DNA from 4 places in the Synechococcus elongatus PCC 6301 genome. Region 1 is predicted to be linked to each of the others. Evidence: predicted binding sites of a transcription regulator. Region 1 holds the regulator's gene; each other region holds the start of a gene.
What was found. The regulator NtcA, encoded in region 1, controls nitrogen genes in cyanobacteria. The targets are predictions, from matches to a motif close to GTANCNNNNGNTAC.

Region 1 (7,362 bases):
GCGACAGGGATAAAAATATCAGGAGCCATAGTCTTGCCATCGGGGCGTTTCCAACGTACAAGTGCTTCAGCTCCAACCCAATCTCCTGTTTGAAGGTTAACTATTGGCTGATAGGTAAGAAAAAATTCACGACGTTTGATTGCAGTTTTTATGACTGCGGGCAAAGCCAACTGGCCTCTTAAAAAGTAGATAACTGAAAGCCAAAGGATAATGCCTGCCAAAATACCCACAGGCACAATTATCCATGCAATTGCTCGTGTTCTTGATGCTAGTCCAGTGACTGGAGTAGCTACAACTGCGCCTAAAAAATAACGTTGAGAGGAGACAGCTGCAATGATATGTCCCTTGTCGATAAAAGTGGATTCTTGCTGATTGTTGAGGGCTGAAATCCACTTAGGATCTATGAAACCACGAGCTGTCAGGGTCTCAGGATTAGATTTTGATAAAGTTGTAATTGATATATTTTCTATATCTTTGGAAATATCAAGTGGCACATCCTTCTGAATAACTGCTGCAAAACTATCCCGTTCAATTACAATAAATTTAAGCCCTTTAGCAAAATCAAATTCAACATTACGCCTGAGCTTTGCTCCGCTAGGCTGAACAATGTCCACAGGACCTAAGTCAAGTGAATCTTTCCCCATTGAAGAGCAAACTAGCTTGTTACCAGAAACATAGCCAATTGCTTGAATATAAGCTGAGGCAAGGTCAATCTTCCTCATGACCTGAATCTGCTCTGGATCGCAGGTCTGAACAGACTGAAGGGCTCGTAACTCTTTAAAACCTTTATCAACTTGATCTGCTGCTTTCTCTGAGCTACGAAGCAACCCCCGAGCAGTAGCCAGCATATAATTCTGCTCACCAATTAATGCTTCTCTGCTAGCAATATTGATTGAGATTAGAGTTGGTAAAGCGATAGCAAACACACTGGTTCCAACTGCGAAAATAAGAGCATTGCGTTTTTTCACAGGACTTGATTTGTGAATGATCGAAATACACTGCTGATGACTCTAGTCAAGCAAAGACAGAGTTTGGCGAGACCTTCTCTCTGGAAAACTTTCTTTAAGATTTTTGTGGTGTAATGGAAGCATCGATCAGAGGTGGATTTACGGAGTAGTAATTAAATCATCGCAAGGTTAATCAAATTTTTGTGACTTTTAGATAGTTCTTCATCATTCCGCCACAGTTGCTGTGTGTTTCTTGACTAAGCAGAAGTGTAATCTTCCTCCATTGCTTCGGTTCAATATTCAAACTTTGAACTGTTGCGCCAACTCTAAACGACAGTCATGACCCTGCGAAACCAACAGAACAATGAATTCCTGACAAGCTTTATCTGCTAAGACTTTACAGCCGTGAGTTGCGATCGCTTAGTCCGGTTCAAGTCGACGCAGTTCCGTCAAAATGCGGATCGCAATCTGATCTTCGCCATGACCGTTGCTGAGACAGAGCAAGCGCATACCGTTGTTCGAAAGTCTCTGGTAGAGGAGTGAGCTTTGCTTGGCAGCATAACCAAGTGGTAAGGCAGAGGTCTGCAAAACCTTCGCCTCCGGTTCGAATCCGAGTGCCGCCTTCAAAACCCTAGCCTCAGTCTGCGATCGCGACAATCATTGGTGATGCGATTGGTCGCCTTTAGTCCAACCGACGCCAGCGACCGAGGTACTCTTCGCCACGCCGTCCTTCGACAGACTCGGTGACTGACTCCAGTTGCTCTTCTTGCCAGCCTTGAGCAAAGCGATCGCGCAGCTCAGTCAGGCTGCAGCCATAGGGCGGTCCTGAGGGGCGATCATGGCACCAGAACAGTCCCAACAAGCAGCCCTTGGGCTTGAGAATCTGTCGCACGACTTCGACATACTCTGCTCGGCGATCGGGATCGATCGCACAGAAACAGGTATGTTCCAGCACAGTGTCAAACTGACCGGCAAATTCTTGGGGCAGCGCAAAAATATCCCGCTGCAGAAACTGAGCTGTTGTCCCCTGCGCCAATGCTTGAGCCGCTGCGATCGCACTGGGGGCAAAATCAAAGCCCACGACCTCAAATCCCTGCTCAGCAAACAGACGGGCATCGTGACCGCGACCACAGCCCAGCACAGCAATCCGTCCGGGTGCTGGTGCATTAGTCCCTGCCAGTAACGATCGCCAAACAGGAGCCGCCTGCCCCAAATCCCAGCGATCGCTGCCCTCCTGATAGCGCTGTTCCCAGAATTGCGCTTGGTTGACCGCGTTGGTCATGCTGAGCGATGCCTCAGAACGATGGAGTTCAGAACTGGGAAAGACAGACGGCGATCGCCCTGCCGCTGCTAAAGGACCCCTTTCGAAGAAGGGATTTGACCGGCACGGCGCGGATCAACTTCTGTGGCCATGCGCAGCGATCGCGCAAAGGCTTTGAAAGTCGCTTCGATGATGTGGTGCGAGTTGATGCCGTCCAACTGACGCAGATGCAAGGTCAGTTTGGCGTTATTGGCGATCGCCACAAAAAACTCGCGCACCAGTTGTGTTTCGTAGGTGCCCACCCGTTCCGTCGGCAGAGTCAAGCCATAGGTGAGGTGTGGCCGCCCCGAAAAGTCCAGCGCCACTTGCACCAAGGCTTCATCCAGCGGTGCCACAAAGTGACCGAAACGAACAATCCCTTTGCGATCGCCCAAGGCTTCTGCCAGAGCTAAGCCGAAGGTGATGCCCACATCCTCATTGGTGTGGTGATCATCGATGTGCAGATCGCCCTTAGCCGTGATTTCCAGATCGATCAGGCCGTGGGAAGCAATCTGATCGAACATGTGGTCGAGGAAGGGAATCCCCGTATCGGCCTGACACCGGCCGGTGCCATCCAGATTGAGGAACACCTGAACATCGGTTTCTCCGGTTCGGCGGCTGACCGTGGCTTGGCGGGGTGCCGTTCCCGGGGCAGTCAAAGGGCGATCGCTGAGTTGCATAGTCGTTGCGCGGCCTACATTCCCATAATGCTGTAGCCGGAATCGACATAGATGACTTGGCCGGTGATGCCGCTGGCGAGCGGGCTGGAGAGGAAGGCTGCCGTATTGCCGACTTCCATTTGGGTGACAGTACGGCGCAGCGGTGCGGTTTCCTCAACGTGGTGAATCATATCGAGGATGCCACCGACGGCTGAGGATGCCAGCGTCCGAATCGGGCCAGCAGAGATGGCATTGACGCGTATGGCCTGCGGACCAAATTCTGCTGCCAGGTAGCGCACATTCATTTCCAGTGCGGCTTTGGCGGTGCCCATGACGTTGTAGTTGGGCACGACGCGCACGCCACCCAGATAAGTCAGGGTCAGGATGCTGCCGCCTTGATTGAGCAGCGGTTTGCTGGCTCGCGCTAAGTCGATCAATGAATAGGAACTGATTTCCAGGGCGCGGGCATAACCTTCGCGAGTCGTCGCGCTGAAGTCACCCGACAGTTCTTCTTTACCGGCAAAGGCAAGGCAGTGGATCAGGATGTCGAAGTTGCCCCACTGCTGGGCGATCGTGCCCAAAGTCTCGTCAACCTGTGCTGCATCTTGCACATTCAGCGGCAGGAACAGACTGGGGTTGAGTGGTGCGGTCAGCTCTTGCACTTTCGACTCTGTCCGGCCGCGATCGTCAGGCAGGTAGGTAATCCCCAGCTCAGCCCCAGCAGCATGGAGTTGTTGGGCAATCCCCCAAGCGATTGAGCGATTATTGGCGATGCCTGTGACGAGGGCTTTCTTTCCAGAGAGGTCGAGCATGATAGCAGGGGCAACAACAGAACCAACCGCTTATTATCCGCTGTTGGCTGCCTCCCCACGGCTGTCGCCGAAAAAGTAGCAGTTGCTACAAGCAGCAGCTAGGCTAGGCCGTACGGTAACGAGACACTTGGCTCGTTCTGGTTCTGGCTTTCTCAACAACGGCGCGATCGCTGCTGTTCATGGCCATGCCCACCAGCCATTCCTTGCGCGGAGTTATAAGGCACGGTTGCGATGCTGGCCAACGAAAATTCTCTGCTGACGATGTTCCGGGAGTTGGGAAGCGGTAAGCTGCCCCTCCAGATTGAGCAGTTTGAGCGGGGTAAGACCATCTTTTTCCCGGGGGATCCGGCTGAACGGGTCTACCTGCTTGTCAAAGGAGCGGTCAAGCTCTCACGAGTCTATGAGTCGGGCGAAGAAATTACGGTGGCCCTGCTGCGTGAGAACAGCGTGTTTGGAGTGCTGTCGCTGCTGACAGGTCAGCGCTCCGATCGCTTCTACCATGCAGTGGCCTTTACGCCGGTTCAACTGTTTTCGGTGCCGATCGAGTTCATGCAGAAGGCGCTGATCGAACGGCCGGAACTGGCCAACGTGATGCTGCAGGGGCTGTCCTCGCGGATTCTGCAGACCGAAATGATGATCGAGACGCTTGCGCACCGCGATATGGGTTCTCGCTTGGTCAGCTTTTTGCTGATTCTCTGTCGCGACTTTGGCATCCCCAGCCCTGATGGCATCACCATCGATCTCAAGCTTTCCCACCAGGCAATTGCGGAAGCGATCGGCTCAACGCGGGTGACAGTGACGCGCTTGCTGGGTGACCTACGGGAATCAAAACTGATTGCGATTCACAAAAAGCGGATCACGGTCTTTAATCCGGTGGCGCTGAGTCAGCAGTTCAGCTAAATCTCACTCCAACTCAGGGATTCCGTTGCTGAGGCTCCCTATCGCCCCCATCATGGAGTGAACAGGTGTGAGGAGTCTGGCAGCGGCCCGACATGGTTTCCGGATACATTCTGGTTTTAGCGGTGCTGGTGCTGGGCGGCGTGATCGCGACGATTGGCGATCGCTTGGGCAGCAAAATTGGCAAGGCGCGCCTCAGTCTGTTCAACCTACGGCCTAAAGATACGGCCGTCGTAGTCACCATTTTGACGGGTGGCTTCATTTCGGCTTCCACCCTGGGCATTCTTTTCGCGACCAGTGCTCAGCTGCGGGCAGGGGTATTTGAGTTCAACCAGGTTCAGGATCGCCTGCGCCAAGCCCGCCAGGATCTCGAAACAGCGCGGCGCGACCTCGAAGCCAGCGCTGCCCAACGAGAGCAAGCCCGCCGCAGCCAACAGGAAGCGCAACGCCAGCTCGATCGCACGAATCAGCAGTTACGGGCGGCGGTAGAACAGCAGCGACAAACAGCGGTGCGGCTAGAGGACGTGGAAACGCGATCGGCGAGTTTGCGATCGGACTTGGTCAAGTTGCAGCAAGAACGCCAAGACTTGTTAGCTCAGCGCCAAGCCGTCCGCGACCAGATTGATCAGCTCAAAACTCAGCTGCAAAGCCGCGATCGCGAAGTCGCGAGCCGTGAAGCGCAACTGCGCGAGCTGGAGTCCAAACAGACCAGCTTGACTCGGGAAATTCAGCAACTGGAGCAAACGCTAATTGCTTTCCGGCGGGGCAATGTTGCCCTTACGCGGGGGCAAGTCTTGGTCAGCAAACTGGTGCAAATTCTGGCACCCCAGGGCACTCAAGAGGCGATCGACATGATCCTGCGCGAAGCCAATGTGGTGGCGGCTCAGGCGACGCGTCCTGGCATTCAAGAAGTGCGGGAACAGATCATTCAGATCCCCCAAGCGGAAGTTGATCGCTTGCGGGAACAACTGCGGACGGGCCGTCCGTTTGTGGTGCGGATTCTCTCAGCTGCCAACGTGGTGGTTGGTGAACCCCGCGTATTTGTCTTTTCGGATGCCACCCCCAATCAGCTGCTGCTGCCGGCTGGGCGTAGCATTGGCAGTACCTCCTTGGTCCCCAGCAGTCTCGATGCGGATGAACTGCGCCAGCGGATTAACCTCCTACTGACGGCGGCTCAGCTGCGGGCGCGCCAACAGGGGGTGTTGTCGGAGGTTCTAGAGATTGGCGATGGTCGGATTGAAACCCTGCTGCGCTTCTTATCTCAACTGCGCCAGACGCCTGGTGAGGTGACGATTGAGGTGGTGACCAGTGAGGCGATTTCCACGGCTGATGCCCTGCAGTTGGATCTCCGCGCCATCCAGAATGGTCAAGTCAAGTTCTCGACTGAGCCATGACCAGTGCTGCAGGATTGTGGATTGGCTTTGATCCGGGCCGTGATAAATGTGGTCTGGCCTTGATGGAAGCGCAGACTGGGCAGATACTGGAGCACCGGATCTTGGCCTCCGCTGAGGCGATCGCAGTGCTTGCCCAGCTTTTCCAAGCGCGATCGCCCCAACTGTTAGTCCTCGGCAACCAAACCACATCCCAGCAGTGGCAAGCTCAACTCAGTGCCCTGCCGAGTGCTCCGCCGATTGCCTTAGTAGATGAGCGCAATAGCACCCTCGAAGCCCGCGATCGCTACTGGCAGATGTATCCCGTGCGGGGCTGGCGACGCTTACTACCCCAGGGCTTACGGCAGCCGCCCCGCCCCGTGGATGATCTGGTCGCTATTCTGCTGCTGGAGCGCTACCGAAGGCAGCAGTCGTGCCGCAAGCGCGGTTAATGTTCTGTTCTAGAACAACGTTCGCGACGCCAATCACCTGGGTGGTGACTTGATTGACCAGTGGCTGCAGCAAAGCGTCTGTAAATTGATTGCCCAATGCTGCCGCCAGTGGATCGGACTCCTTCTGGAGTTCAGTGGTGAGTTGCTGGCGCACGGTTTCACCCACGACGCGACTGATCGTCGATTCCTGCTGCTTCAGCCAGACAGGACCGATACTGGTGCCAACTCCGAGCTTAGTCTCGCGCTCTAGGTTTTCAAGTAGTTGACTTGCCAACTGTTGCTGCTGCGGATCGGTAATTTCGCGGGCGATCGCCGCTTTGGCTTCAGGCAAAGCGCCCGGCAAAAGAATTAAGCCAGCGCGATCGGGATTGCAGGCATAGAGGAGACGCCGTTCTTGACTCGCTTCAGTGCCAGAGGAATTGGCCTGTAACTGGAAAGGTGCTAGCACTGGCCGGTAGTAAACCCAGCCTGCTGCTGCTGTCCCCCCAATGGCGATCGCAATCACCGCGATCGTGCCTTTCAACCAGCCCATAGATCCTCCCTTGGCTGTGGTTGGCTTCAGTCTGCCATTCTCACTAGTGGACGCCAGAATTGGGGTAAAAGTTGGGATCAACTTCACGATTGCTGAACAGCCAGCGAGCTTTGTAGCCAGTACTATTGCATTCTTTAATCTATATAGGACAGTTCGCCGAAGATGATAATCTTCTGGAACAAGGAGCTTAAGCCCCTTATTTTCTATCTTGTAAATGTCTCAACTGAAACAATAGTTACAATACCTGCTTCAACTGCTTCTTAGATCGACTGCATCGACCGCACAAATCGCTGGAGTTGCCGACTTTCTAATTCCAAAACCCGTCGAGCAAAATCTGGATCATGATCAAGAAAGTCATCAAAGGCATCGACAGAAATGGCAAGAATTCGAGTC
Region 2 (7,362 bases), 920 kb from region 1:
CTGGTAGGGGAGCACTGGCCACAGCAATGTGGGTTTCGGCCGTGGCGAGGCCGATGGTTGGATCAAAACCTCGCCAGCCTGCTCCTGGCAAATAGATTTCGGCCCAAGCGTGGAGGTCGAACTGCTCTGCTTCGGGGCCACCCCAGTGGTAGCCACTGACAAATCGGCCTGCCAGTCCCACAGCCCGACAGACCTCTAGAAAGACCGCCGTAGTATCTCGGCAGGAGCCTTGACCCAGGGCTAGAGTTTGACCGGGCCAACGGGGATCGCCGAAGGGGCGCTGAACGTAGCGGATTCGCTCGTAGAGGTATTGATTGAGCAGCAGCAAAAACGAGATCGTGTCGTTTTTAGCCTGCTCCAAGAGCTGCTGAGCCAAGCGCAAACAGGCTGGATCAAACCCGCCTGGTAGGTAGCTCTGGCGATAGGGCAGCAGGCGATCGCTCTGGGATTGCGCCTCAGAGCGCAGGGGTAGGCGAACGGCCCAAGGCTCTAGCAGGAACTCAAACGGATTTTCGAGACAGGTCACGACTTCAGCGATCGCTTGCAGCTTGACATGATCGCAGGGGTCATTGAACCAAGCGCGCTGACAGAGATTGCCGTCGAGCTCTTGAACTTCGAACAAGCGATCGGGCTGGGGCTGAATTTGCAACTGAAACGATCGCAATTGCTGGAAGTGATTGCCACGCGGTTGCAGCCGGATCCAGTGAGGATGAAGGTCGACCGGAGCATCGTAGTAATACTCAATCTGATGCTGAATGCGAAAGTGGGGCATAGGTTACGCCACAATCGCATCGAGCGTGAAGAAGGTCTCAAAAATTTGCTGATCAACGTGGTTCATTTTTTGTTCGAGATCATCGAGAAATTCATGTAAGCCAATCTCAAAAATTTCAGCCATTGTTAAATAGCCTAATTCAGCGCTGAGCCGCCCGATCGCCCGTTGCGCCAAGTTCGACCAAGTTCCAGAGGGCGTCCCACAAATCGTATGGAGAGAGGATTCGACACGGCCGAGGCAATGGCGAATCGATCGCGGAAAAATGGGATTGAGGATGAGGAATTCTGCCACTCCCAAGGGCGTAATCCGGCGTCTGCCCTGTTTTCGGAACATTTCGTAAGCGCTAGCCGATCGGAGCAGCGCAATCCATTGCAACTCATCGAGCAACGTCCCTACATCCTGAGGTGAGGGCAGCAAGATGAAGTATTTCACATCTAAAATACGAGCTGTTTTATCCGCTCGTTCCAGCATTCGTCCGAGATGTCCAAAGTGCCAGCCTTCATTGTGGGAAAGGGTAGCATCCATCACGCCAGCAAATAGGTGGCTCGATAATTTTACCTCTTGAAAAAAACGAGGTAGATCGACCTCACCCGCATGACTAGAAGTGTCTTTGATCATCCAGTAGAAGGAGTTAACTTGCTCCCACATTTCAGAGGAGATGATCTCGCGAATTGAACGCGCATTTTCTCGTGCTGCAGCCAAGCAGCTGAAAATTGAGTTGGGGTAATCGCGATCGAAGGTCAAAAATTTGAGCACATTTTCCTCTGTTGCCTCACCATAGCGATCGCGGAAGAGTTCATGATCGCCAGTGGTGACAATCAGGGGTTCCCACTGTTGCGAGGTGCTCGAACCGATATCGAGGTTGAGGCTAAAGTTGACATCGACAAAACGTGCAATATTCTCAGCCCGTTCGATATAGCGATTGAGCCAATAGATAGAGTCAGCAACACGACTGAGCATACAAATATCCTCCTGCTTATTAAGCTTGCGACTGACTAGAATTAAAATCTGATGACTCAGTCAGAACCCAGGTGTCTTTACTGCCGCCACCCTGCGATGAGTTGACGACAAGTGAACCCTTACGCATTGCGACGCGCGTGAAGCCACCCGGTGTGATGTGAATGGTTTCTCCACAGAGAATATAGGGCCGCAAGTCGACGTGGCAACCAACAAGTTCACCATCAATTAACGTCGGCGATCGCGACAGACTGAGAGTTTTTTGAGCAATGTAATTGCGAGGATTTTCTTGAATTAAGCGGGCAAATTTTTGCCGTTCTTCTTCACTGGCTTGGGGGCCAATCAGCATACCATAACCTCCTGATTCACCCGCTGCCTTAACCACTAACTCATCTAAGTGATCAAGGACATAGGCTCGCTGGTCTTCTTCCCAGCAGAGGAAGGTCGGCACATTATTCAAAATTGGATCTTCACCCAAGTAGTAGCGAATCATCGCCGGCACGTAGGTGTAGATCACCTTATCATCTGCTACGCCGGTGCCTAGGGCATTGGCGATCGCAACCCGTCCCTGACGATAGACCTCCAGCAAACCAGGAATCCCCAAGAGCGAATCTGGCTTGAAGGCAAGGGGATCAATAAAGTCATCATCAATGCGCCGATAGATGACGTCCACACGTTTCAGACCACAGGTAGTTCGCATTTGTAAGTAACCATCCGCGATCACCAGATCTCGACCTTCAACTAACTCGGCACCCATCTTTTGAGCCAAATAGGCATGTTCAAAATAGGCCGAATTGTAAATACCTGGGCTGAGAACGACAACGGTTGGGTTATCAACCTGATCAGGCGCAAGGTGCAGTAAGGTATCTAGCAGATGCCCCGGATATTCATCGACCGGCAAAACGCCGCCGCGACTAAAGACCTCTGGGAAGGTACGCTTCATCACTTGGCGGTTTTCTAAGAAGTAGGAAACTCCGGACGGGCAGCGAACATTATCTTCGAGAACATACCAAGCACCACTGCGATCGCGGACCATATCAATGCCGGCGATATGGCACCAGATGCCATGGGGTGGCTTCAGGCCAATACAAGGCTTAAGAAACCCATTAGCTGAGAGAATTAATTCCTCAGGAATGACCCGATCCTTCAGGATTTTTTGGTCATTGTAGATATCCTGTAAGAAGCAGTTGAGTGCTGTAATTCGTTGCTTTAACCCTCGCTCTAAAGGCCACCATTCTGTGGCACTCATTAAACGGGGGATAATATCGAAGGGGATAATCCGCTCGATCCCGCCTTCCGCTCCATAGACATTAAAGGTCGCCCCCATTTTCATCAGGAAGTTTTGGGCTAATTGCTGCCGGCGCTGAATTTCTTCAACGGGCAACGTATCAACCTTGCGCACTAGGAGCTCTGCTTCAGGACGAGGTTGCCCTGGGGCCAAAAATAGCTCGTCGTAGAAGTCCCCCGGATCGTAGCTTTGAAAGAGCACGCCCGTCTTACCCCATAAATGTCATGAAAGGACTATAGAAATCGCTCAGAGTCCACTTCTGTAGTTCGGGATACGGCAAGATAAACTTTTGGATTTGGTTAAGGTGCGATCGCTAGAAGGTCGTAGCAGTATCTCTGCTAGCCCTTTGGTTGGAGCTTTGGACACACCTACGACAGATTCAAGCAGCCGCAATCGCCAAAATTGACACAGTTGCGAGATCCCTGTCTAAAATTTGGATCCCTGTGTGGTGCATCACAGAGGTTCCGATAATTTTGCGGTCTAATGAAATCGAGTTCAGTCTCCGACCTATGATGAACTTCCGCTTTTTACAGCTTGGCAAGTCAGTCGGTTCTTGCTTGATTCTGCAAGGACTCTTACTACTGTTAATCTCTAGCATTCTCAAGGTAGATCCCCTGCAACCCGCCCATAACAGTAGCGCTAGTTTCTTTTGGGAAAACTGGGCTCTTGACCAGCCTCCCGCTGTCCCCTAACTGCCCTAGACCGTCGCTGGTAATGATTGAGTGATTGCTGTTTGCAGATGAGCTAAAGTCCGCTCATTTTCTGCTGGGCTACCAATCGTAATTCGCAGTCCGTCAGCGGTGTGGCGCACCAACGTTCCCTGAGCTTTGAGTTGTGCGGCTAACGCTGCAGTTTGTGAGGAAGACTGCGTTTTTAAAAATAGGAAATTGCTAGCGCTAGGCCAGACTTGAAGCTGGGAAACGACTTGCAGTTTTCGATAGAGGCGATCGCGTTCAGTGATCAATCTAGGGATGGCTGAGAGTAGTTGCGATCGCGCCTCGAGGGCAAGAGTTGCTGCCAATTGAGCCACGCTTGGCAGATTGTAGGGTAACCGAATTGCTTCGAGGGCAGCAATCAGTTGGGGATCCCCAATGCCGTAGCCAACACGATGGGCGGCCAGTCGCAACGCTTTAGAAAAGGTACGGGTAATCAGCCAGTTGGGGTGTTGGGGTAACTCAGCCAGCAGGGTTTCGCCGCTGAATTCAAAATAGGCCTCATCAATTACCACTAAAATCTGGGGCGGGACTTGGCGCAGCCAGTCTTTTTCCGCTTCCGTCAGCGGGTTTGCGGTGGGTGAGTTGGGATGGACAACGAAACAGAGGCGAACTGGCGTGCCCTCCGTTTGGGTAATCGCAGTTTCGGCCGCCGCCAGATCCATCTCCCAAGTTTGGGGATCGCGGCCGATCCGCACTACAGGAATCCCCAAAGTCTCTGCCACAATCCCGTACATCGAGAAGGTTGGCTCCGCCACCAAGACCGAGCCTTGTCCACCCAGGCACGTGGCAATCAAGATCGAGCGAATCAGCTCATCGGAGCCGTTGCCCACAGTGACGTGCTCTGGCCCCGGTTGCCATTGCCCAGCGGTTTGCTCACTCAAGTAGTCGACGATCGCCGCCTTGAGATCCGTGTGGCTGCCATCGGGATAGCGGTTGGACGCGATCGCCTCCACATAGCGATCTGCCAGCGTTTGCTTGAGATCGGTCGGTAGATCATAGGGACACTCATTAGTGTCGAGAATGTCCATCGCCATACCAGTCCCGCCCGGATTGGGGTGGTGGGGCTGGCAACGAGCAAGCTCAGAACGCAAAAACGGCAGCATGGCGCGGCAGGGGTGAGGAGGAGCAGAAATTAACGAAGAGCGATCGGAAAGACCCAGTCTTGGTAGGCGGCCAAGCGCCCTTCGGTGATCAAGGTCAGTTGTTGGCGAATTTGATCGGTGATCGGGCGATCGCACGGTGTCAAGTAGTTCTCAACTTGTTTGACCGGCGTCACCTTGGCGGCAGTACCACTCAGGAATACTTCGTCGGCAATGAACAATTCCGACTTATCAATCGGGCGTTGATCGACGGGGATCCCCAGGTCTTGTGCCACCCGAATCACGCTGTCGCGGGTGATGCCTTCTAGGATGTCTTGGTCGTAGCCAGGGGTGATCAGACGGCCATTGCGAACCATGAATAAGTTCATGCCCGTGGCTTCGCAGACCTTGCCCTGACTATTCATTAGGATGGCTTCATCAAACCCAGAGGCGACCGCTTCAGTTTTGGCGAGCGATGAGGCGATGTAGGCACCGCTGATTTTGCCGCGCAGCGGTAGGCTGCGATCTTCTTGGCGATACCAAGAGCTAATTCGGCAACTGACCCCTTCGGGTGAGAGATAGTCGCCCAGCTGCAGACCGTAGATGAAGAAGTCTTTTTCGATGTTGTGCAGGCGCGGCGCAATCCCCAAATCCGAGGTGTAGACGAAGGGGCGGATGTAGAAAGATTGGCTAGGCTGGTTTTTCTGAACGAAGGCTTCGATTGCCTTGAAGATCTCCTCGGCACTCAATTCAAAGTGGAGAAACTTAGCACTTTGACTCAGCCGTTGGCAGTGGCGATCGAGCCGAAACAGTAAGACGCGATCGGGATTTTCAGGATCGGGGATCCCGCGCAGCCCGCCAAAGGCACCGGTGCCGTAGTGGAGGGCATGAGTTGCAATTGAGAGTTGTGCCTCAGGGAAGGGAACCAACTGTCCGCGAAAAAAAGCGTAGGGCAGAAAGTCGTTCATGGTCCCGATCGAGACTCCCAGTGGCAATGGATAGAGAAACGTCTCAGTGCGGCGACTGAGCCTGCGTTATTTTCTCACCATCTTTATTGAGTCTACAAATCCTGAAATTTCTACCCGTTCCTCAAAGACAGGACTGAGGTAGAGCGATCGCGGTAAGTGCTGGGCTGGCATGGGTGACTCGGAGAAACCGCTCAACTGAGCGAGGTGCCGGGCTGCAGAGCGCCTTCCCCAGACTTTAAAGAGGAGCGATCGCGAAAGCCCCCAACAATTCGCCAGCTTTCAGCGAGACAGTCGGGGGCAGGGGAGTTAACGACATCAAACACAACCGACGGCGACTAGACCGCCGCTTCCATGCCTTCAAACAGGCGATCGCGGATCACAGAGGTGAGCTGAGGGTCGCGGTTGACATCGCGATCGGTCAGCAGGAACCACCAAAGTTGTAGGTTACTCAACATAATGTAAAGACCTCGAAAGAATTCTTAACGCTTGTTAACAATTTAGCAGTCCTTGTCTCAGTTGGGAGTTGGGGAAACCGACCCTGGTGGATCGGTTGTCTGGACAGAAGGGTGGCGCCAAACCTCGAAAGTCCTGTCCCTGGGGCGTATGGAGGCATTGCGATCGCAGGGCAGGGAGAGTGCGTCAGAATGCGAAAGCACCTTTCGAGACCAAGACTGCATGACTGTCGCCATGGCTGCCGCGATCGCCCAGGATTGGCAATGGCAAGGGCACAAGATTCGCTGGACGGTGGCGGGCGAAGGTCAACCGCTGATCCTGCTCCATGGTTTTGGAGCCAATCTCGGCCACTGGCGCAAAAATATTCCTGCGATCGCTGCGGGGGGCTACCGAGTCTACGCCTTGGATCTACTCGGTTTTGGCGCGTCCGATAAACCTGATCGCGACTACAGCCTCGACCTCTGGGCAGAATTGGTCAACGACTTTTGGACGACGCACATCCAGCAGCCGGCTTGGGTGGTCGGCAATTCGATTGGCGCCCTGCTGAGCCTGATGTTGTTGGTGGATCAGCCCGATCGCTGGCGGGGCGGCGTCTTGCTCAACTGTGCTGGTGGTCTCAACCATCGCCCCGAGGAAATGATCTGGCCCTTGGGTTGGGTGATGAGCAGTTTTGCCAAAGTCGTCAATACGCCCAAGATTGGCCCATTTTTGTTCAATCAAGTCCGCCAGCGCTTTCGCATCCGGCAGACGCTGCGGCAGGTTTACGGCAATCGCAACGCAGTGACCGAGGAGCTGGTTGACTTGCTCTACGGCCCCTCCTGCGATCCCGGAGCTTACGAAGTCTTTGCCGCAATTTTGCGATCGCCCGCTGGCCCCTCGCCTCAAGAGCTGTTGCCACAACTACAGCGGCCGTTGTTGGTGATTTGGGGTGAGGCAGATCCTTGGACGCCCGTCTCTGCGAGCAAAATTTTCCAGACGGCGGACAGCGAGGCGGTGATTGAGTACCTAACGTTGCCGGCGACGGGGCATTGCCCCCACGATGAGCGACCGGAGTTGGTCAATCCGCTGATTTTGAATTGGCTGGATCGCCAAGCGATCGCGGCTTAAGACAGGCTCTGCTGGTTGAGAG
Region 3 (7,362 bases), 320 kb from region 1:
TCGTAGGTTTTCTGAGCTGAAAAGCCCAAATCGCCGGTACAGAGTTCGATCGTGCGATAGGGCAGTTCCAAAGCCTGCAGAATCGCTTCAGCATTGGCAAGGAGTTGCTGATGAGCTGCTTCGGAATGGTCAGGATGGACGAACTGATAGAGCTCAACTTTGTTGAACTGGTGGAGTCGAATCAATCCCCGTGTGTCGCGGCCATAGCTACCTGCTTCGCGCCGGAAGCAAGGGGTGTAGGCGCAGTAGCGCAGTGGCAGTTGGTCAGCGCTGAGAATTTCATCGCGATAGAGACTGGTCAGCGGCACTTCTGCTGTCGGGGTCAGCCAGAGGTCGTCGCGATCGCAGCGGAAACTTTCTTCAGAAAATTTGGGCAGCTGACCCGAAGCGGTCAATGAGGCACTGTTGATCAGGTAGGGAGGCGCCACCTCGGTGTAGCCTGCGGCCGTTTGGCGATCGAGCATGAAAGCGATCAAAGCTCGCTCCAAAGCCGCGCCCGCACCCAGTAGCGTTACAAAGCGACTCTGGGCAATGCGCGTCGAACGCTCGAAATCAAATAGTCCCAGTCGCTCGCCAATTTCCCAGTGCGGCGCAAATTCACCCTCACGAATGCGGTCGTCGCCCCAGCGGTGGATCTCGCGGTTCTCGTCCTCACTACTGCCGAGGGGGACCGTCTCGTCGGGCAGATTCGGCAGGGTTAATAGGTAGGTGTCGAGCTCGCTGCGGACCTGACGCTCTTGCTGTTCGAGGTCAGCAATCTGTTGCTTGAGCTGGTTCCCCTCTTCCCGGAGCGCTGCAATTTCTTCACTTTGCGGGTCAGCCCCTTCGCGCATTTTTTGGCCAACACTCCGCCCAATCTCATTGCTGCGGGCTTGGAGCTGGGTTCGCTCTTGCTCCCACTGCCGCACCTGTTGATCGAGGCTCAGCAGAGGCTGGATATCGTAGCTAGAGTGGCGGCGATCGAGGCGCGCTTGGGTCGCCTCAGGATTTTCACGCAGCAAACGAAGGTCGAGCACCGGTTCAGCAGGAATGCAGCTAGCGCAGACAAAGTTGCGCCTCACTCAGCATACTGGCGTGGCGGTGCTCAACTAAATGCAGGCGTTTTTAGAAGACCTGTTCGACTTCAGAAATTTCAGGAATCGATTCCCGCAGCTTGCGTTCAATGCCCATGCGCAGGGTCATGGTCGAGCTGGGGCAGGAGCCGCAGGCACCATTGAGGCGCAGCTTGACGATTGGGCCATCCAACTCAACCAGTTCGACGTTGCCGCCATCGGCAATGAGGTAGGGGCGCAGCTCGTCCAGGACGGTTTCTACGTTTTCGGGCGTCAGGGCCAAAGTCTCTGTAGCCATGCCATCTCGGAAGGTTCAACTACCCGCCATTGTGACGCAGGCCGCGATTGCTTGGCGGCTCTTGGGGTTGGCGAGTCGCTTGAAAAGTTCTAAGGCTGAGGATTGAGGCGCAGCGATCGCACTCTGAGCATTCCTTCATGGGCAAGAAAGTCCCTGCTTTTGCAAAGCTCACATTTCATTGAAGACTCTGGATCTTCTAAGGACTCCTCAGCCAGACTGCAAACAGCTCAGACTTCTCCACCAACCCGAAAGCAGGAGAAGCTGTTTTTCGGCCTCTAGCAATCGCTAGAGGCTCTTCTTTTGCGGAAAACGGCAGCTCCGGGTCAGGCTTGCGAGAATAGCGTCACCTGACTGGAAGCCTTGGGATGACCATAATGCTGACTGCTCGCCATCGCCCGGCGATCGCTCCTGCTGCCGGACAAGTGGTGCTGCTCCATGGCTTTGGGGCGAATGCAGAGGATCTCCTCGGACTCGATGCCGAGTTTGCGCGACCAGATCTGGACCTCTGGTCCGTCGAAGCGCCGCTGACTTGCCCAGGCACAGAAGCCGGTCGCATGTGGTACGACCTCTACCAGACCGATTGGCCAGGCTTGTCCGAAGCGATCGCTGCACTAAAAGCTTGGTTGCTGGCGTTACCCGCGCAAACCCAACAACCGCTATCGAGCACACTGCTATTGGGCTTTTCGCAAGGAGCTGCCATGACTTTGGAAATGGGCGCTCTGCTGCCCGTCAAAGGCTTGATGATCTGCAGCGGCTATTGGCATCCGTCGCTCGAATGGCCTAAGGCCCTAACACCAACCGCGATCGTTACCCATGGGACGATCGATCCGGTCGTTCCCTTCGCAGCGGGTGAAGAGATTCACCAACGGCTCCAAGCGGCTGGTTGCCAAAGTCAGCTCCTCCCAACACAGAGCGGTCACTGGATCGATCGCCCTGCGATCGCCGCACTGCGCGACTTTTTGAATCAGCAACTGCCACCCCACACTGCGGTGGCCAGCGACTGAATTCCCGAGAGAGCATCCAGCAAAAAGCGTAGGGATCTTGAGCGATCGCTACGCTTTTCAACACAAACTACAACGGAGTGAGTGAGCCCGATCGCCGACCTAGCAGGTCGCCAACATCGGTTCTTCTTCGTCTTCGTACTCTTCTTCCTCTTCTAGGAGGGCACGCAGACTGGGGAACAAGAAGTGATTCTCTTCAACGTACTGAGCGCCGAATAGGCCTTTTTCGGCCCAGAAGTAGCGATCGGTCGTGTGTTCGTTGCGCTTGACCAACAGCAGAGCCGGCGGTGCAATTTTCTCGGAATGGATGAAGTTGCGAGCAGCCGTCACAGGCTTGTCATCGCCACTGTCGATGCTATATTGAGGCACCAAGTCGAGAATTTTCCGTCCTTCTAGACGCCGCCGACTTTTCCGTTTCCGTCTTCTCGCCACGACTTTACCCCCTCGGTTCGGCCGATCTTGCACGTTACCCAGAGCTTCAAGCAGCCCAAAAAGAACTGAACGCTCTGTAATTGTCAATACAAAATTAACTTCCATCATATAGATAGTGCTGGGGTCGCACAAGCCGGACGTTACAGTCCGTATCAGTTTCCTTATGACTTTTTAAGTTTGGTGCGATCGCTCACCTCTTTAAGCAGTCCCCCTATCCTTGATCTCGCTAGGCTGTGGGCAAAGGCTCGCGTTAGGCTTGGCAGAGCTCCGTCTCAGATTGATGGGGATCGTGGATGACGACCGGGGTCGAGTTTTCGCAGATTTGCCAAGCGCAACTCGAATTGTTGAGCCAAGCGCTGGGGGCCAGTCTCAGTGCTGTTTACCTCGTCGATCCCCAAGCGCAGGACTCGGCAACCATGCTAGTGCCGATTGCCCTCTATCCGGTTACGCGCAATCCACCTTGGCGCCAGTTCGTGACAGTGCTGTATCCGTGCCGGCCCCGAAATTGGCCCTGCCGATTGAGCAGTTCATGCGCTCTTCAGAAATGGGCGAGCTGTCTTATCAGCGCTGGATTCCGCTGCGGCAGGGCGACCAAGTTTTGGGCTTGTTGGTGACCCGTCGTGACGATCGCGACTGGACGGAACCTGAAGCCCTACAACTGGAGCAAATTGCGGACACCTTGGCCCTGGGGCGATCGCTCGATCAACAAAATCAGCTGTTGCAACAACAACTGCAGCACCGCGATTACTGGCAGCTTCAAGAGCAAGATCGGCTCGAGGTTCTACTACACCAGATCAAAAATCCGCTGACGGCGCTGCGCACCTTTGCCAAATTGTTGTTGCGCCGTATGCAACCCGAGGAACGCAATCGTCAGTTAGCAGCGAGCTTGCTGCGAGAGAGCGATCGCCTAGCTGATCTCCTCAACTTGCTCAACTCACCTTCCCAGTCCGCTCCGACCGCGGCTTTACCCAGTGCGAATCCACTGTTGTTAAACTCGGCTTCGCCGCAGATTCCGACAGAAGTTGATGATTATTTGCCGCTGTTAATTGAGCGAACCGTCGCGATCGCCCAGGAGAAAGGGCTGGCCTTTGAAGTGCAAGATTGGCGACCGCTGCCTCCCGTCTTGGCACCCGCCAGCACCCTGCAGGAAATTCTGGGGAATTTGCTAGAAAACGCCTGCAAATACACACCAGTGTCGGGCTGCATCGGTTTAAGTTGGGTGGCTTTGGATACCGCTGCGATCGCCTTCTGCGTTTGGGATGACGGTCCTCAGATCCCAGCAGAAGACTTACCGCACCTATTCGAGCGCAATTTTCGTGGTGTCCAAGGGAAGGGCGAAATTCCCGGCAGCGGCTTGGGTTTAGCGATCGCTCGTGACCTCAGCCAGTCTGTCGGCGGTGATTTACGCTGCTACAGCCCTGCAGCGGCTTACCAGCCAGACTTACCCAAAACGGGTGTAGCCTTCGTCTTCACCGTGCCGGTTTGGACTAAACCTGCCCGATCGTGAAGCTAACCCAGATCAAGGCTTCTGTCCATTCCACGATTGCACCGTAGGTGTCGCCGGTTTGTCCCCCTAGTTTTTTCTGCAACCAAGCGCCGGTTGCCCAAGCCCAGAGGAGCCCGATCGCGAGGAGTTGAAGCGCAACTGTCAGGGAGTGGAATCGAGCGATCGCGCCAATTCCCAGCACTAAGGCGATCGCCCCTGGCAAGAGATCGATCGCGCCGCGTCCCGTCTGTTTATGGATTGCCCCCTTGCCCTCGGCTTTGAGGTAGGGATAACGGACGATCGCCAGCACTTGCGCCCAGCGCCCCCAGACTGGAATCAGCAAAATCAACAGCGATCGCGGGGCAGGAAGGTAGCAAAGCGCAATCGTTTTCAGGCTGATGATGGCGATCGCAGCGATCGCGCCAAAGGCACCCGTGTGACTATCGCTCATCACCTCCAAACGGCGATCGGGATTGGGAACCGCCAACCCATCCGCTGTATCCATCGCCCCATCCAGATGCAATCCGCCAGTCAAGGCGATCGCCAGCAAAACAATCAGCAAGCTGCGGAGCGGTAGTGGAAATTGACCAACTGCCAAGAGGCGATCGCTCACCGCCAGAATCAGCCCCAGAATGAGTCCAACGATCGGTGCCCAGCGGCTCATGCCCGCAAACTGCGTCGGCCAGCGTTGGGGTAACGGCAGCACCGTGTAAAAGAGAATGGCGGCATTCAGCTCAGTCCAGAGTTGCCGGATCATGTCGGGAAGCGCCAGCTACGGCGATAGCATGGATCGGCAGTGCGCGGTGGCTTCATTGACAGCGTTTCAGTTCCAAATCGATCGACAGTGCAGCCAAACACGGGGCCGAGCTTGCAGCTTTCACACGCCCCACGGGATTGTTGAAACCCCGCGCTTTATGCCGGTGGGGACGTTGGCTACGGTCAAAACTGTAACGCCTGCCCAACTGCGCGATACCGGCGCTCAGATGGTGCTGTCCAACACCTACCACCTGCATTTGCAACCAGGCGAAGAGATTGTGGCCAAAGCGGGCGGTCTGCACCGCTTCATGAATTGGTCGGGGCCAATGCTGACTGATTCCGGTGGCTTTCAGGTCTTCAGCCTGAGTGAACTGCGCAAGATTGAAGAGCGCGGCGTCACCTTTCGATCGCCCCGGGATGGCGCGGTGATTGAGTTCACCCCCGAGCGATCGATTCGCATTCAAAATGCACTGGGGGCCGATGTGATCATGGCCTTCGATGAATGCCCGCCCTATCCAGCTGAGCGCAAGGACGTCGAAGCGGCGGTGGCACGGACCTATCGCTGGCTGGAGCGCTGTATCAACGCTCATGAAAGACCCCAGGATCAAGCCCTATTCGGCATTGTTCAAGGCGGCGTCTATCTGGATTTACGCCAGCAGGCGGCCCGGGATCTCGTTCAGCTTGACCTACCGGGCTATGCGATCGGTGGTGTCAGTGTCGGCGAACCCTCAGAAGAAATTCACCGCATTGTGGAAGCGACAGCACCGCTCTTGCCCGCCCATAAACCTCGCTACTTGATGGGTGTGGGGACGTACCGCGAAATGGTGCAGGCGATCGCCGCTGGGATTGACCTGTTTGACTGCGTGATCCCAACTCGTTTGGCGCGGCATGGTGCTGCCTTAGTCAAGGGCGATCGCTGGAACCTGAAAAATGCACAGTTCCGCGAAGATTTCCAGCCGCTGGATGAAGACTGTAACTGCTACTGCTGCCAAAACTTCAGCCGCGCTTACCTCAACCACCTGATTCGATCGCGGGAAATTCTGGGCTATACCTTGCTCTCGATTCACAACATCACCGAGCTGGTGCGCTTCACGACTCGGATTCGCGAGGCTATCTTGAGCGATCGCTTCGTCGAAGAGTTTGGCCATTGGTTACAGCCATCCGCAGTGCCCGTATCGCCGTGATAGCATTCAGAACAACTGAGTCGAGTCTTGCGTTCAGAGAAGGGAGTTCAACGATGGAAGCTGCATTGCTCTTGGCGAAATTGCCGGAAGCCTACCAAATCTTCGATCCCTTGGTAGACGTACTGCCTGTGATTCCGGTGTTCTTCCTCTTGCTCGCCTTCGTGTGGCAAGCAGCAGTCGGCTTCCGCTAAGACTCAACACACAAGCTTTACGCGATCGGGGAGGTGGCAATGCCATCTCCCCGATTCTGTATATCTGCCGATTATCCAGCAGGATGTGGGACAAGAAACCAGTTGCATCTAAGTACAAGATAGCTGTCTAAAACCTTGTATTTCATTGGTTTTAATTCAGAATTTAAAAGTTCCAGCACTCGACTTATGCCGCACCACTAAAATTTTCCGATCAGATGCATCCGCTCAGCGACACTGAACGTATCTCTCTTGGACAACTGATTTTTGTGGTTTGGGAGAGTCTCAGGATGAACTCGCTATATGTTGTGAAAAGCGATCGCTCAGGTCAGGGTAGCCTCTCACCAGAGCTTGCCGATACTGGAAATATCGCGCTTCAGAATTTGAGTGATTTACTCCAGATCAGTGACTCTCTTGATCTTGCAAGCCTCACTGCAGCCCTCAAGGGTCATAGCTCGCTCACTCCTTCCTTGCTGGATGCAGTCAACGGTTTATTGATGGCCGATTATGAGACTGCTGTCATTGATAATCTTCTATGCGTCATCAATGGGCTAATCAGTGCAAATCAAACAATGCTTGTTCAAGGGCTGCTAAATACTGTTCATCGCTGGCTCAAGGAAAACGCCTCTCCAGCAAGTCTTGAAGATGTGATTACAACTGTTCAGTCTTCCATTCACCAGTTGCAAGCGATCGGAGCTTTGGCAGGAAATCTCCCCACTTATTTGTTCCTCATGACTGCAGCCGATACTATTGACCAGTCACCAGAAACATCCGCTAAAAAGACCTCTGCTGTTGGGAAAGCTTTTGCATTGCGAGTTTTGCCATCCCTTCACTAGTGGCAGTCCCAAGGCTCACAGTCGAAGGACAAGACTCAGCTCCCTAGCTGCTCAGCGTGGAAGCGCAGGTGATCATCAATGAAGCTGGCGATGAAAAAGTAGCTGTGGTTGTAGTCCGGCTGGTAGCGC
Region 4 (7,362 bases), 710 kb from region 1:
GCTTTGCAGCATGAGTTTTGACTACGACCTCTTGGTGATTGGTGCCGGTTCTGGTGGGTTGGCAGCCTCAAAACGAGCTGCTAGCTATGGTGCCAAAGTTGCGATCGCAGAAACCGATTTGGTCGGGGGCACCTGCGTGATTCGTGGCTGTGTGCCGAAGAAGCTGATGGTCTATGCCTCCAGTTTTGCCAGTCAGTATCATTACGCCGAAGCCTATGGCTGGTCTGCTATACAGCCTCAATTCTCTTGGCCCAAATTGATTGCGGCCATCGATGCGGAAGTCAACCGCCTCAGTCGTCTACATATCAGCTTGCTCGAAAAAGCCGGTGTCGATCTCATTTTGGGCCATGCCCAGTTTGTGGATGAGCATCGCTTGCAAGTGGGCGATCGCCAAGTGACGGCGGCAAAAATTTTGATTGCAGCGGGGGGCCGCCCCATCAAGCTGCCGATTCCGGGCGGTGAGCTAGCGATTACCTCGCGGGAGATGTTTCATCTCCCCGAACAACCCCAGCGCTTTGCAGTCATTGGTGGTGGCTACATTGGTTGTGAGTTTGCGGGCATTCTGCGCAGCCTGGGCTCAGAAGTCACGCAAATTATTCGCCGCGATCGCATTTTGCAGGGCTTTGACCAAGAACTGCGGGAAGCGGTGCAAACCGGCATGAGCCAGCTCGGTGTTCAGTTCCGCACGGGCGTCACGGTCGAGCGGATCGATCAGACTGAAACGGGCTTACAACTGAGCTATAGCGACGGCAGCCAGCAAATCGTGGATCAAGTGCTGATGGCCACGGGGCGGGAACCTTGGCTGGAAGGCTTGGACCTAGACGCTGCCGGGGTTGCGATCGAGGGTCGTCGCATTGCGGTTGATGCTTGGAGTCGCACCAATCAGCCCCATATTTTTGCGGTGGGTGACTGCACCGATCGCGTTAACCTTACGCCGGTGGCGATCGCAGAAGGTCGGGCGTTTGCCGATACCGAATTTGGGCAAAAGCCGCGCCAAATCTCCTACGAGAATATTGCTTCAGCTGTTTTTAGCCAGCCAGAAGCCTGTAGTGTTGGCCTGAGCGAAGAAGCAGCCAAAGCGGAATACGGTGAGGAGCGCATTCGGGTTTATCGTAGTCGCTTCCGACCGATGTTTTACACCCTGCCTCAAGCGGAAGAACGGGTGTTGATGAAGCTAGTGGTTGAGACTGAGAGCGATCGCGTTCTGGGAGCGCACATGGTCGGCAAAGATGCGGCTGAAATCATTCAAAGTGTGGCGATCGCAGTGACGATGGGTGCGACGAAAGCTGATTTTGACGCCACGATGGCTTTGCATCCCACTTCAGCAGAGGAGTTCGTAACCATGCCCTAGAGTCGACTGGTAGCACTCTTCATCGGCTTGCGATCGCAGGGTTCAAGCAACCGCTAGGACCCGAGGAGTGCGGTACATTCCAGACGTTCTTGACTAGCATCGCGGCGATCGCGGCGCCATTGAATTTGATCGGCAAGGTATTCAGCGTCTTGGCCGACCCCACAGAAACGGCCCGATCCCCAGGTGTGTAACCAAGGCAGGCCAATGAAGTACAGACCAGGTACTGGGGTGACACCGCGCTGATGAACCGGCAGCCCCGAACCATCAAACACCGGTACTTCGACCCAAGAAAAATCACTGCGATAGCCCGTGCACCAAATCACGGCCGCAATCTCAGCGACTAGAAGTTGGGTTGAGGTTTGACTTTCGGTCGGCTGCCAGCAGGGTTGATAGGGCGGTTCTTCTGGCGCTTCTAGCTGATGCTGAGCAATGAAGTCATCGATGCTGCGGCGAATCCGACAGTAAACCGCATCTGCCGCATCCAAATGAGTAGCGAGGTTGTCCTCAAACTGAATGGCTTGGGAGGTCAGCGTAAACAAACGACCATGCAAGAGCAGACCCTCTTTGGCCCGTTGACGCAGGTCGATTTCCCGCCCCCCATCGCGCCCTGTCAGATAGTGATTGGTTTTGCGGCGAACACTGCGCGGATCTGCATGGGCATCGATCGGGGTGTCGTAGTAGCCCATTTGGTCGAGCCAGTCGACGACATCCCTGCCCCGATAGCGTCGTGGCGATCGCGGGGCAGAGCCCACACTCAGATGAACGGTTCGGCCGGCCAGGAACAAATCCTCAGCAATCTGACAGCCCGACTGACCACTGCCAACAACCAGTACCGCGCCTGGTGGGAGCTGTTCAGGATTGCGGTAGTCTCTTGCATCGATTTGGACAATTGACTCCGGCAAGCGAGCAGCTAACGGATGCCGTTTGGGTTCGTGATAAGCCCCTGTGGCAATAACCACCTGTTGCGCCCAGTACTCCCCTTCGTTGGTCAGCAGCTGAAAACCGCGATCGCACTGCTGCAGTCGTTGTACGGTGACCCCTTCCCGGATGGGCGCCCGACAGGTTTTCGCGAAGCGATGGAGGTAATCGACGATCGCCTGCCGGCCCATGAATCCTTCCGGTTCAGCACCGTCGTAGGGGAAGTCGGGCAGCCGACATTGCCAGTTAGGCGTGACCAAACAAAACGAGTCCCAACGCTGCTGATCCCAGGCAAAACCAATGCGATGCTTCTCCAACACTAAGGGCTGCAGACCCCGTTTCTGGAGGCAGTAGGCCATCGACAGACCGGCTTGCCCCGCCCCAATGACAATTGTGGAATGGCGATCGCGAACACTATCTCGAAGTCGGGCGGGTTCAGAGTTCTGCATGCGATCGCGGTCAACTAGGTAAAACATCCCAATTTAAATGTAATTATTCAGAACATATAAAACCGTATCAATCGCGACCGAAAGAAGATTATTCAATCCAGAATTAAGTCAGGTTAAACAGGCAATCATTTAGTAGTCACCGTTACAGTCATTCCTTAGAACTTGTTTTAGTTAATTGGTAGCTGTTTACACCAGCAGCCACCGTTCTAATTGCAGATTTTCCCATGCCTGAAGTGACGAAGCCGGCCAATCAACCGGGTGATTTTCTGGTTGATTATGAAGAGAAAGTCTTTCCGGATGTCAAAGCAGAACCCGGTGAAAAAGCACTGATCACATTTCACACAGTCGCCTTTGAAGGGTCGATCGGTCTCGTCAACCTTCTCCAAGCTAGCCGCCTAATTAACAAAGGCTTTGAAACATCCATCTTGCTCTATGGGCCTGGGGTCACTCTCGGGGTTCAGCGTGGCTTTCCCAAGTTGGGTGATGCAGCCTTTGATGGTCACTTGAACTTCAACGCTCGGATTCAAAAGTTCTTGGACCAAGGTGGCAAAGTCTACGCTTGCCGATTTGCCCTACAGGCGCTTTACGGTCATGGCGAAGGAGCTTTAATCCCGGGAATCCGTCCGATTAATCCCCTGGATGCGATGGATCTGATCCTGATGCACCGCAAGGAAGGGGCTTTTATCCTCGACACTTGGACGCTCTAGTTCAAGTTGGTTTTTTAGGATTCTTAGGCAGAAGCGATGGCCGATAAAATCATTGTGGCAGCTGCACAAATCCGACCTGTTCTATTCAGTTTGGAAGGATCTGTTGCTCGGGTTCTAGCGGCCATGGCAGAAGCCGCAGCAGCGGGCGTTCAGCTGATTGTTTTCCCTGAAACCTTTCTGCCCTACTATCCTTATTTCTCCTTCGTCGAACCGCCGGTTCTGATGGGGCGATCGCACCTCAAGCTCTACGAACAAGCCTTCACAATGACGGGGCCGGAACTCCAGCAAATTGCCAGGGCTGCTCGACAGCATCGTCTCTTTGTTTTGCTCGGCGTCAATGAGCGAGATGGCGGTAGTCTTTACAACACTCAGCTATTGATTAGCGATCAGGGTGACTTACTTCTGAAGCGCCGCAAAATCACCCCGACCTATCACGAACGGATGGTCTGGGGACAAGGCGGTGGCGCGGGCCTAACCGTTGTCGAAACGGTGCTGGGTAAGGTTGGGGCCTTGGCTTGCTGGGAGCACTACAACCCCTTAGCCCGCTTCAGTCTGATGACTCAGGGGGAGGAAATTCACTGCGCCCAATTCCCAGGATCGCTGGTGGGGCCAATTTTTAGCGAGCAAACCGCGGTCACACTGCGTCACCATGCCCTCGAAGCCGGTTGCTTTGTGCTCAGCTCGACGGCTTGGTTGGATCCGGCCGACTACGACACAATCACTCCCGATCGTAGTTTGCACAAAGCCTTTCAAGGGGGCTGTCACACCGCGATCATCAGTCCCGAAGGGCGCTATCTCGCAGGGCCACTGCCCGAGGGCGAAGGACTCGCGATCGCTGAACTCGACAAAAGTTTGATCACCAAACGTAAGCGAATGATGGACAGCGTCGGTCACTATTCGCGCCCCGATTTACTCAGCCTTCGGATCAATCGCAGCCCTGCCACACAAGTGCAAGCGATCGGTTCAGCTGCTGCCTTGCCAGAACTACCGAACCTAGAAGCCGCACCGGCTGAGACTGCGGAGGACTATCTCCATGCCTAAGTCAACGTCTCAGTCCTTAGGGGAGTTGGTGACGGAACTCCAAGTACAAGGGGTGATGGCTCCGGCGGTTAGAGGAAATCCTGGTCGCCAAGGCGGTGCAGGGCCTTCGGACCATCGGGCGATTACCCTCGAGGGCACAACAGTGATGGTGCCGGTTTACAACTCGACGGCGCAACAGTCGCCCTACCAGCTGACGACAACGGCGGATGGGGGTGTGGCTCTCCATCATCAAGGCGAGCTGACGACCACGCTGGAAACGCCGCCGGAACCCCATTTCTACAACTTGCAGACTGCGGAAAGCATTCCCTACAAGGCGATCGCCCTCCTGCACGGCAAGGATGTGCTGGCCACGACGCTGCAACAGACCTGCATTCGCTTTCGCGATCGCAGCGAGTCTTGCCAGTTCTGTGCGATCGAGCAGTCGCTGACCTCAGGCCAAACGATTGTTCGAAAGACGCCAGAGCAGGTCGCAGAAGTTGTGGCCGCAGCCGTTCGGCTGGATGGCGTTCGGCAACTGGTAATGACCACGGGCACGCCCAACAGTCGCGATCGCGGGGCTCGTCTGATGGCAGAAACAGCCGCAGCAGTGAAGGCAGTGGTGGACATACCGATTCAAGCCCAGTGTGAGCCACCGGATGATCCGGTCTGGTTCAGCCGAATGAAAGCTGCGGGTGTCAACAGTCTGGGCATGCATTTAGAAGTGGTGGAACCGGAGGTGCGTCGTCGCATCTTGCCGGGGAAATCGGAGCTGACCCTCGAGCATTACTACCGCGCCTTTGAGCAGGCCGTGGCCGTCTTCGGTCGCGGTGAAGTCTCGACTTACCTGCTAGCCGGACTCGGGGATAGCGCTGACAGCTTGATCGACTGCAGTCGGCGGCTGATTGCGATCGGCGTTTATCCATTCATCGTGCCGTTTGTGCCGATCGCGGGGACACCACTGGAACGTCATCCGGCTCCAACGACCGCTTTCATGCTGCAGATTTACGAAGCCGTGGGAGCACTGCTCCATGATTCCGATCTGCGATCGGCGGCCATGTCTGCGGGCTGCGCCAAATGTGGCGCTTGTTCTGCCCTCTCGCTGTTCGAGTAGTCCCTGTCTCTTCTTATTTGTCTCATCGTCGTGATTTCGGGTATTGCGATGTACTTCCTTGATCCCACTAGTCCCGAGCTGGGCCAGAGCCGCACCTCCTTGCCAAACAGTTTTGTGCCCTCGGTGCGCTGGGGCATTGGCATTGATGCTGAAGACTTTCGACTGTCGCCAACGGCGAGTTCCGATCGCTTTTCTTTTCATCTGGCGCAGCCGCCTTCGCCGCTGCTGGCGGGCTACTGGGACCTGCGGCGACGCATTTTCTGCGAAGAGCAAGGGTTATTTAAAGACTCCGATCGCGATGATCAAGACGCGATCGCCTATCCGATTGCAGCAGTTGCTCACACCGGTGATGCGGCCGGGCAGGTTGTCGGTGTGGTCCGCATTCTCGAATCCTCACCTCGGGTCTGGTACGGCGGTCGCTTGGGCGTGGATGCCGCTTTTCGTCGCCAAAACCAGATTGGCAAAGGTCTGATCTGGAAAGCTGTGACCACGGCAAATGCTTGGGGCTGCGATCGCTTTTTGGCAACGGTGCAAATTCAAAATGTTCGCTTCTTACAACGCTTGCACTGGCAGTCGCTGGATGAGTTGGAAATTCGGGGCTTGGCCCATTATCTGATGGAAGCAGACCTCAACTACTACCAACCGGCCCGGATGCTCCGCCCCCGTCGTCAAGCCGCATGAGCGATGCTGCGATTGCCCAAGATTTGGCTGCTCTCGCGGCTCAACTCCAAACCTTGGCAGGCTTGCAGGGCAAGCGCGATATTCAAGCAGCAGCAGCGAGTTTGCCCCATCGGCCCTTTCCCAAATTGGGACTAGCAGCAGCCTTGGGTGATGATGCGGCTCTGTTACCTGCGACTGCTAACCGCTTACTCTTCGCTTGCGAAGGAATTCATCCCGACTTAGTGGCAGAAGATCCTTGGTTTGCTGGCTGGAGTGGTGTGCTGGTGAACCTCAGTGACATTGCCGCCATGGGTGGTCGTCCGATCGCGGTGGTCAATAGTCCCTGGAGCCGCGATCGCCAGCATGCTGATCAGGTGTTCGCCGGTCTTCAGTTTGCCGCCGAGAAATTTGGTATCCCGATCGTCGGGGGGCACTCCAACCTCCAAAGCCCCTACAGCGCCCTGTCCGTGGCAGTCCTAGGTCAAGTGGGTCCCCACGTCCTCTCAGCGCGATCGGCCCAAGCCGGCGATCGTTGCTACCTGTTGATCAACCGTGACGGCCAGTTCTATCGCCACTATCCCTTTTGGGATGCCGCCACAGGGACAGCGCCGGAACAGCTGCGTCGCCACTGGGAACTGATGGCGCAGTTAGCCGATGCTGGCTTGGTTTCAGCGGCTAAGGATGTCAGTATGGGCGGCTTGATTGGTACCGCCGTGATGTTCGCCGAAACCAGCGGTGCGGGGCTTGATCTCCACCTCGATCGCCTCAGCTATCCAGCCGGAGTTAGTCGCGATCGCTGGTTGACCTGTTTTCCTAGCTTTGGCTTCCTCCTTGCCGTCCCTGAAGCTTGCTGCGATCGCTTCCTACAACGAGTCGCGACAGAACCAGATCTAACCTGTGATCACCTGGGTTCTTTCACTAACACGGGTCAAGTGCGCCTCTGCGATCGCCAAGCTCAAGTCTGTTTTTGGGACTGTCAAGAGCAGTCCTTGATGGGCTTTTCAGCGCTGACTGATCCTGAATCGCCACACTGAACAACACCCGCTCAGCTACCGATCTTTGGGAAGGGAGCGATCGCATTGCAAGTTAGGACATTGAGATTCGAACGACTCAGCCTCAAACCCGTAGCAATCGTGATTGAGTCCC

Region 2: a site for NtcA is predicted at 3,279-3,292, ahead of SYC_RS02650 (circularly permuted type 2 ATP-grasp protein). Genes of this name have one in related genera too.
Region 3: a site for NtcA is predicted at 2,860-2,873, ahead of SYC_RS05650 (DUF3155 domain-containing protein). Genes of this name have one in related genera too.
Region 4: a site for NtcA is predicted at 2,783-2,796, ahead of SYC_RS03610 (MSMEG_0569 family flavin-dependent oxidoreductase). Genes of this name have one in related genera too.

Annotation. Positions count from the first base shown of each region.
Region 1 is NC_006576.1:1,491,080-1,498,441, reverse strand. It holds gene SYC_RS07330 (EAL domain-containing protein) at 1-968, opposite strand, end outside; tRNA gene SYC_RS07325 (tRNA-Cys) at 1,500-1,570, shown strand; gene SYC_RS07320 (methyltransferase domain-containing protein) at 1,630-2,229, opposite strand; gene hisB (imidazoleglycerol-phosphate dehydratase HisB) at 2,298-2,927, opposite strand; gene fabI (enoyl-ACP reductase FabI) at 2,942-3,721, opposite strand; gene ntcA (global nitrogen regulator NtcA) at 3,950-4,618, shown strand; gene SYC_RS07300 (DUF3084 domain-containing protein) at 4,711-6,009, shown strand; gene SYC_RS07295 (pre-16S rRNA-processing nuclease YqgF) at 6,006-6,437, shown strand; gene SYC_RS07290 (hypothetical protein) at 6,382-6,969, opposite strand; gene SYC_RS07285 (cyclic nucleotide-binding domain-containing protein) at 7,230-7,362, opposite strand, start outside.
Region 2 is NC_006576.1:571,081-578,442, forward strand. It holds gene SYC_RS02640 (transglutaminase family protein) at 1-772, opposite strand, end outside; gene SYC_RS02645 (alpha-E domain-containing protein) at 776-1,732, opposite strand; gene SYC_RS02650 (circularly permuted type 2 ATP-grasp protein) at 1,752-3,218, opposite strand; gene SYC_RS02660 (histidinol-phosphate transaminase) at 3,715-4,836, opposite strand; gene SYC_RS02665 (branched-chain amino acid transaminase) at 4,866-5,780, opposite strand; gene SYC_RS02670 (alpha/beta fold hydrolase) at 6,384-7,340, shown strand.
Region 3 is NC_006576.1:1,174,573-1,181,934, reverse strand. It holds gene serS (serine--tRNA ligase) at 1-1,016, opposite strand, end outside; gene SYC_RS05660 (NifU family protein) at 1,105-1,350, opposite strand; gene SYC_RS05655 (alpha/beta hydrolase) at 1,716-2,354, shown strand; gene SYC_RS05650 (DUF3155 domain-containing protein) at 2,454-2,783, opposite strand; gene SYC_RS05645 (sensor histidine kinase) at 3,244-4,290, shown strand; gene cobS (adenosylcobinamide-GDP ribazoletransferase) at 4,271-5,026, opposite strand; gene tgt (tRNA guanosine(34) transglycosylase Tgt) at 5,055-6,209, shown strand; gene SYC_RS13435 (photosystem II reaction center protein K) at 6,263-6,400, shown strand; gene SYC_RS05630 (hypothetical protein) at 6,688-7,233, shown strand; gene fghA (S-formylglutathione hydrolase) at 7,269-7,362, opposite strand, start outside.
Region 4 is NC_006576.1:782,452-789,813, forward strand. It holds gene gor (glutathione-disulfide reductase) at 11-1,351, shown strand; gene SYC_RS03610 (MSMEG_0569 family flavin-dependent oxidoreductase) at 1,405-2,718, opposite strand; gene SYC_RS03615 (MSMEG_0572/Sll0783 family nitrogen starvation response protein) at 2,943-3,425, shown strand; gene SYC_RS03620 (Nit6803 family nitrilase) at 3,462-4,466, shown strand; gene SYC_RS03625 (MSMEG_0568 family radical SAM protein) at 4,459-5,556, shown strand; gene SYC_RS03630 (MSMEG_0567/Sll0786 family nitrogen starvation N-acetyltransferase) at 5,605-6,237, shown strand; gene SYC_RS03635 (sll0787 family AIR synthase-like protein) at 6,234-7,250, shown strand.